3 regions of the Halomonas sp. 11-S5 genome follow, and region 2 is predicted to be linked to each of the others. Evidence: predicted binding sites of a transcription regulator. Region 2 holds the regulator's gene; each other region holds the start of a gene.
The links. Region 2 encodes FliA, which starts transcription of late flagellar genes. Its sites were predicted from a motif close to CTAAAGTTNNNNNNNNNNCNGCCGATA; they were not measured.
Positions count from the first base shown of each region.

Region 1: the regulator FliA is predicted to act here: its motif matches at 831-857, upstream of flgM (flagellar biosynthesis anti-sigma factor FlgM).
Region 3: the regulator FliA is predicted to act here: its motif matches at 1,092-1,118, upstream of fliD (flagellar filament capping protein FliD).

Region 1 is NZ_JARANW010000019.1:64,133-66,399, reverse strand. Features, by position in the region: gene flgN (flagellar export chaperone FlgN) at 56-505, opposite strand; gene flgM (flagellar biosynthesis anti-sigma factor FlgM) at 502-795, opposite strand; gene flgA (flagellar basal body P-ring formation chaperone FlgA) at 898-1,566, opposite strand; gene flgB (flagellar basal body rod protein FlgB) at 1,768-2,178, shown strand; gene flgC (flagellar basal body rod protein FlgC) at 2,194-2,267, shown strand, end outside.
Region 2 is NZ_JARANW010000023.1:25,749-28,015, reverse strand. Features, by position in the region: gene OP497_RS14090 (HDOD domain-containing protein) at 1-1,119, shown strand, start outside; gene OP497_RS14085 (RNA polymerase sigma factor FliA) at 1,166-1,870, opposite strand.
Region 3 is NZ_JARANW010000019.1:34,529-36,795, reverse strand. Features, by position in the region: gene OP497_RS12885 (Rpn family recombination-promoting nuclease/putative transposase) at 48-809, shown strand; partial or broken gene OP497_RS12880 (methyl-accepting chemotaxis protein) at 925-1,059, opposite strand; gene fliD (flagellar filament capping protein FliD) at 1,161-2,267, shown strand, end outside.

The sequences.
Region 1 (2,267 bases), on a different contig from region 2:
TAGAAGAGCGTCGGAGGGTAGGCGCGTGCAGGGCTGGTTGCGTGCTGCCATGCGATCAAGCAGAGGTGTTCAGTCGTCTCTGGCCTGATGTCGTGCGGCCGTCGGGTGTGTACACGGGCTTCTCGGCGATGCGGTGAATGTAGTCCAGCATCTGCTGATTGTGCGACATGCGCAGGCTTACCAGGCGACCGTTGCGGTCATTCAGGCGGGCAGTGTGTGCCGCCATCTCAAGGGTGGCCTGCCACTGGGTGAGGCAGCCCGCATCTTCGGCCGCCAGACGCGCACCGTCGCCGCCAGTGGTATAGCCAAGCCTCTGCTGGATCCGGGCACGAGTCGACTCGGTTTCCTCGAGGCTGGCTAGCAGGCGTGACTTTTCCTGCGCGATCTTCTCGAGTTGTGGGCCATCGATGGTTCCGCTGAGCAGCTGCTCCTGTTCGTTTTCGAGCAGGCGGGTCAGTGCCCCCAGTCGAGACCGCTGTTCCTCGAGCAGGCGGCGAAGGCTCATTCGTTGGCGTCCTTGCTGTTCAGCAGATCCTGGACGCTCGCAATCAGGCCATCGGCAATGCGGTCGGCCCGCATGTCCAGTCGGCCCTCGCGGATGGCGTCTCGAAGCTCTTCAACACGCACCGTGTCGATGTCCTGACTGCTGTCCGTGGCGGCCTGGCTCAGGTGGGTCGTGGCTGACGGGCCGTCATCCTGCTGGTGGGCGCGATCTGACCCCTGAGTCTTGCGGGTGTCGTCACGCGGCTCCGCCTGGCCAGGACGCTGCAGGGGATGGTGGTTGTCGATTTTCACGGTGATGGCCTCGTGACCGATGTGGTAATGAAGGGTATCGGCCGTCGATTCGATAACTTTAACGCGGTGTGACGCTCAGATGCGAGTGTGCTGCTGGTGAGCTTAAAAGTCCACGGTCATGCGCCCCTCGCCAACGACCCTTGCCTCGAGGATCTCGCGATCAGGGAGTCGCACGCGGACACGCTCCCCCTTGCCCCCCGGCTCCAGCGCCTCAGCCTCTCTTGCGATCCGGAATCCCGCTCCTTGGGCCTCGATCACCACACGCTGCCCTCGCTTGACCAGCTGGCGGGGACGCAGATGGTGACGCTGCAGCGTCATGCCCGCGGCGAGCGGGCGGGTAGCTTGCTGGCCGATCGCCTGGCCCGGATCGAGGATGGTCTGCTGGGGCAGTTGCCCCAGGCTCCCTTGCCGTTCGGTCAGATGTTCGGGTCGGATGACCTCCCCGGCGCCGATATCACGAGCAAGCTCGACATAGTTGCCGGTGACATGGATCTCGGCCTGAAGATAGCGCACCTGTCGCCCCTGGTCGCCACAGCGCACGCCTACCGAGACGCGTCCGACCGGTCGTGAGGAGGCATTGGGTAGAAAGGGGGTGGGGTGCTCGCAGGTTGGCAGGCTGGCGCGTGGCGGATGAACCTCGATCACGACCTCGTCGCCTGAGGCCCTGGCTTGCTCGTAGAGGAAGGCGTGAATCTTCGCCAGCAGGGCATCTTCTCCGGCCTGGCTCGGTCCTGCCAGCAGCAACAAGGTCATCGCCAGCAGGTGGGCCATATGCCGGGCGGAGCGTGACGATAGACAATGTCGGAGCATGTCGAGGCCAGGTTGGGTGACTGATGCCACGATTCTAGCGACTGTCATCTTCGATGAAACTCGTGAATTGGCAACCCGAATGACGACTGTTCGGGCCTTTGTCATGACACGAGCTTGGCTATTCTCCATAGTCGACTCATACCTTTTCTGGGGAGTGCCGGGATGATCGATCGGCTCGAAGCCTCTTTGAACTTCCATCAGCAGGCCCTTGGGCTGCGTCAGGAGCGCCAGAAGGTGCTGGCCAGCAATATCGCCAATGCTGATACGCCGGGCTACAAGGCCCGGGACATGGACTTTGCCAGCGAGTTGAAGAAAGCCGTCAAGCAGGGCGGTGATGGCAGCGGACTGGCCCTGTCGAGGACCTCCGCGCGTCACATCGAGGGCCAGGGGCTTCCAGGTTCCTCGCGCGGACTGCTGTATCGGGTGCCCGACCAGCCAAGTCTCGATGGCAATACCGTGGACATGAATCGTGAACGGACTCAGTTCGCTGACAACTCGGTCCGTTACCAGTCGGCGCTGACGATTCTCAACAGCCGCATCCAGGGCCTCAAGAAGGCCATGCAGCCCGAATAATCCAGGAGTGACCGCATGTCGATGTTCTCCATCTTCGATATCTCCGGCTCGGCCATGAGCGCCCAGTCACAGCGCATGAATGTCACCGC
Region 2 (2,267 bases):
GTGGCCGACCGCCTCATCTATCAGCACCATGACAGCGATCCTGATGATCCGGTGAGCCGCACGGCGAAGGCCCTGAGCAGCGTCCTGTATGAACTGGACGAGCGGCAGTCCCGTGAGCTCTTCATCGAGCTTCCCGCGGAGTGGCTGGTACGCCTCGACCTGTTGCCGACGCCACCCCACCAGGTGGTCATCGGCCTGCCCCGGGGCCTCGAGATCACGCCGGAGCTGGCGGAGAGCCTGCGCAGTATCCGCGAGCGGAATTACCGCATCGCCGTGCCCGACCCCGCGCCTCAGGCCATGGGGTCCGACCTGCAAGCCGTGGCTGACATCATCGAGATTGATGCCTCCCAGGCCCTTGACCTCGAGCGGCTGGACACCCTCAAGGCGAAGGGGTATCGGTTGCTGGCAGAGCATATCCAGGACCACGAGCAGCTTGAGCAATGCCTGGCCGCCGGCTGCGACTACATCAATGGCCGCTATCTCTCAGAGCCCCACTATCACGCTTCCAGGCCGCGAGGGCGCCACGGCAATCGCGCCGCCCAGTTGAGGCTGATCAACGAGCTCTATCGTGAGGACGCCGACCTTCATCGTCTTCACGACCTTCTCCTGCAGATGCCGCACCTGCATGTGGCGATCCTGCGCCGAGCCAACTCCAGCTATTTCGGCCAGAGCCACCAGCAATCTGATCTGCGACGCGCGATGCAGGTGATCGGCCTCAACGAGTTGCGCAGGCTGGTGATGACGATCTCGCTGGCCAGCGAGATGCCGTCATCGCGCATCACGGTGAGGCTGGCATTGATCCGCGCCTACATGTGCCAGAACCTGGCCGAGCCCTTCCGCAATATCGATCCTGAGGACGCGTTCACCACGGGCCTGTTTTCGATGATGGCGGCGCTGCTGGATGAGGATCAGGCCACCCTGCTGGCCCAGCTGCCGCTCGACGACGCCATCCTTCGGGCCCTTGAGCATCACGAGGGCCACTTGGGAGCCATCCTGGCGATCTGCGAGGAGCATGAGCAGCAGCTGGCGGGCAACACGCCTGACCACACCGCCGAACGGCTGCAGGAATGCTATCTCGATGCCCTGGAGAGGACCGCCACCCTGATGGGGCGCTTCTAGCGCCGCCGGGTGACGTGCCGCCATTTCCATCCCGGAGAGCGCGGCGTCAGCTGGGCTCGTAGAGCCTTGCCCGCAGGCGGCTGACCGCCTGGCTGTGCAGCTGGCAGACTCGCGATTCCGATACGCCCAGCACTGCCCCGATCTCCTTCAGGTTGAGCTCTTCCTGGTAGTAGAGCGCCATGAGCAGCGTCTCACGCTCGGGCAGCGCCTCGATGGCCTCGATGATCTGCTCCCGTTTTTCCTGATCCACCAGCCGGGAGAACGGGCTTTCCAGGGCTCGGCTTTCAAGCCGAGACTCTCCCCCTTCGGCCATCAGTTCCTCGAAGGGCAGCAGCTGGCCACTGTTGGTATCGTTAAGCAGGCGCCGATAGTCCGCCAGGGGCATCTCGAGCTCCGTCGCGATTTCCGTCTCCTCGGGTGGTCGCCCCAGATGCTGCTCCAATCGCCGCACTGCTTCATCAACGGCCCTGGCGCTGCGCCGAACGCTGCGTGGCAGCCAGTCCCGGCTGCGTAGCTCGTCCAGCATGGCACCGCGGATACGCTGGTTGGCGAAGGTCGCAAAGCTTGCGCCCTTACCCGAGTTGAATCGACCCATGGCTTCCAGCAACCCGACAGTGCCGGCCTGAATCAGGTCGTCCAACTCGATGCTGGCTGGCAGTCGTACCTGCAGGGCGAGTGCCTGACGGCGCACCATGGGCAGGTACTCTGTCAGCAGTTCTCCCTGATCGATCTTCCCTTGTGCCGTATACATCCTCTTGCCTCACAGCTGGTCAGCAGTACCACCTGCTTGTTCGGGTGGTGTTGTCGGATTCGTTTTTACCGATGGTTCACTATCACCTGAAGCCCACTTACCGTCACTGGAGGATGCCCCTCCGGTAGGGAGAAGCGGAATTCCAGCGCGACGTCGGCTGCCAGTCCGGCCAGTGCGCGGGTTGTGCCGCGTCGGCTTGGTAACGGTGTGCAATCGGCCGGGTGGCAAAGTCTGACGTTCAGGGTGTCTCCCGGTGGGAGCCGGTAGTGCCAGACGATACTCTGGATCACTCGATTGCCGGCTTGCGTACCGACGGGGCCTAGAGAGTCAGACGATGTTTCGCGGTCTGCCATGCTGACCCTGGTCTCAGAGGCATTGGCGACCCAACTGCCAGCGG
Region 3 (2,267 bases), on a different contig from region 2:
ATGGAGGCCCTGGTAGAGGTTTGTAGGTAGGGACCAGCTACAAGGAGCTGTTCAGCTATCCAGAGTTCGTTCAGCAGCTGATCGAGGGCTTTACGCCCAATGAGATCGCTGGGCTGATGGACTTCTCGACGCTCAAGAACCATAGCGGTCATTACATCACCCCGCTGTTCGAGGAGAAGATCGAAGACGTGGTGTGGTCGGTGGAATTGACCTGGCAGGGTACGTCCCAGCGAGTGTTCCTCTACATACTGCTGGAGTTCCAGTCGGCAGTTGATCGCACCATGCCGATACGTCTCCAGCCTCACCTGCGCTACTATCTGGTCGACGAAGGGCGATATACTGACGCGGATTTGGGCTTGCGCCAGACGCCACTGAGCGGCGTGTTCAGTGTCGAGAACGCCGGGGAGAGCTGGGAGTCCCTGCAACGTGCCGTGGACCGCGTGGTGGCGATCATCCAGACCGGCCCTGACAAGGAGCGCATCGACCGGATCATCACCCGCTGGCTCAAGCGCCATTTGCATCGGCTGGGGGCCGAGGTCAACTTGAATCGGCTCGAAAGCCTGGTGGAGGATAAAGATATGTTGGCAGAGAATCTCGGGAATCTGGTCAAGAAAGAACGCCTGGAAGGCCGTCAGGAGGGCCGTCTGGAAGAGGCGCGTGACATGGTGCGTACCCAGCTCACCTTCAAGTTCGGTGAGGTGCCAGAGTGGGTAGAGGCGAGACTCGCCCAGGCCGACCATGAACAGTTGAAAGGCTGGATGCGTGACGTCCTGTTTGCCAACAGCCTGGAAGAGATGATGAAACGCTGACTCCTCCTGGCGGATCACGCCTCGATCCGCCATGCACTCCTTGGCAAACAACTCTCTGGTCCCTCTTCTTCCGATGCCCGCCTGACGGCGTGAGCCCTACGCCGCGCCCTGCTCGGCGGTGGGCGAGCTGGCGCACCTCGCCGGCCACCACCGCGAAGCCCCGGCCGTGCTCGCCGGCGTGGGCCGCCTCGATGGTGGCGTTGAGCGACAGCAGGTTGGTCTGCTCGGCGACACACTCCTGGACCACGTCGCGCGCCTCGACTTGAGCAGGCACCACTCGGCCTAAAGTTCCCCGGAACCTCGCCGATATGATTTACGATATCGCTTCAGTCGCTCGACAGGGGGCTTCGCATGGCAAGCATTTCATCTCTCGGCATCGGTTCCGGCCTGGATCTCAACGGCCTGCTCGACCAGCTGCGCTCTGCCGAGCGCGAAAAGCTGGCGCCGTTGACGACCCAGAATACCCAGGAGCAGGCGAAGATCTCCGCCTATGGTCGGCTGCAGTCCGGTCTGAGCAAGTTCCAGGACGCAGTGGCCAAGCTCAACGACACTTCGCTCTATGAAAAGCTCGCCGCCAAGGTGCAGGGGGAGGGTATGACCGCCAGTGCCAGTGCCGACGCCAGCCCCGGTAGCTACGAGATCGCCGTGACCCAGACGGCCCGTGCCGGCAGCTTGGCCAGCACCCGAGTGACGAATCTCAACGATCAGCTGACCGCAGCGAACGCCACGCTGGATCTGACCTTCGGCGATGGCGGCACGAAAAGCATCGCCCTGGCGGAGGGCGCGACCCTCGAGCAGATCCGAGACACCATCAATGCCGATGCTGCGGCCGGGGTGGATGCCTCTATCATCAACGATGGCACCGGTAACCGCCTGGTGCTCAGTTCCCGCGAGAGCGGTGCCGATGCTGGCATCACGGATATGGCCTTCACCAACCTGGCGGGGGGCGTCACCCTGGGCGGGGATGCCAACACGGCTCAACTGGGCCGTAACGCCGATCTGGATATCAATGGCATCACCATCACCAGCGCTACCAATACGGTAGAGGGCGCCATCCAGGGCGTGACCCTGCAGCTGGATCCTTCCTCTACTGGTCAAACTCTGAGTCTGGACGTGTCGCGTGATACCGGCGCTCTCAAGGAAGCCGTCGGCAAGCTGGTCTCCTCCTATAACGAGCTGCAGTCCACCATCGGCCGCATGACCGCCTACGGCGGCGGTGATAGCGCCTCCGGTGAGCTGATAGGCGACCGTACTGTACGCAATATCGAATCGGACCTGGTGCGCGACCTGACCAGTAGCGTGGCGGGGAGCGAGCTCACGATCATGTCGCAGCTTGGCGTCTCGCTGAACGAGAAGGGCCGCCTGGAGCTGGACGATGTCAAGCTCGACAAGACTATCGCGAATGATCCCCAGTCGCTGTCGGATTTCTTCGCCGGTGCCGATGAAGCGGGCGGCATG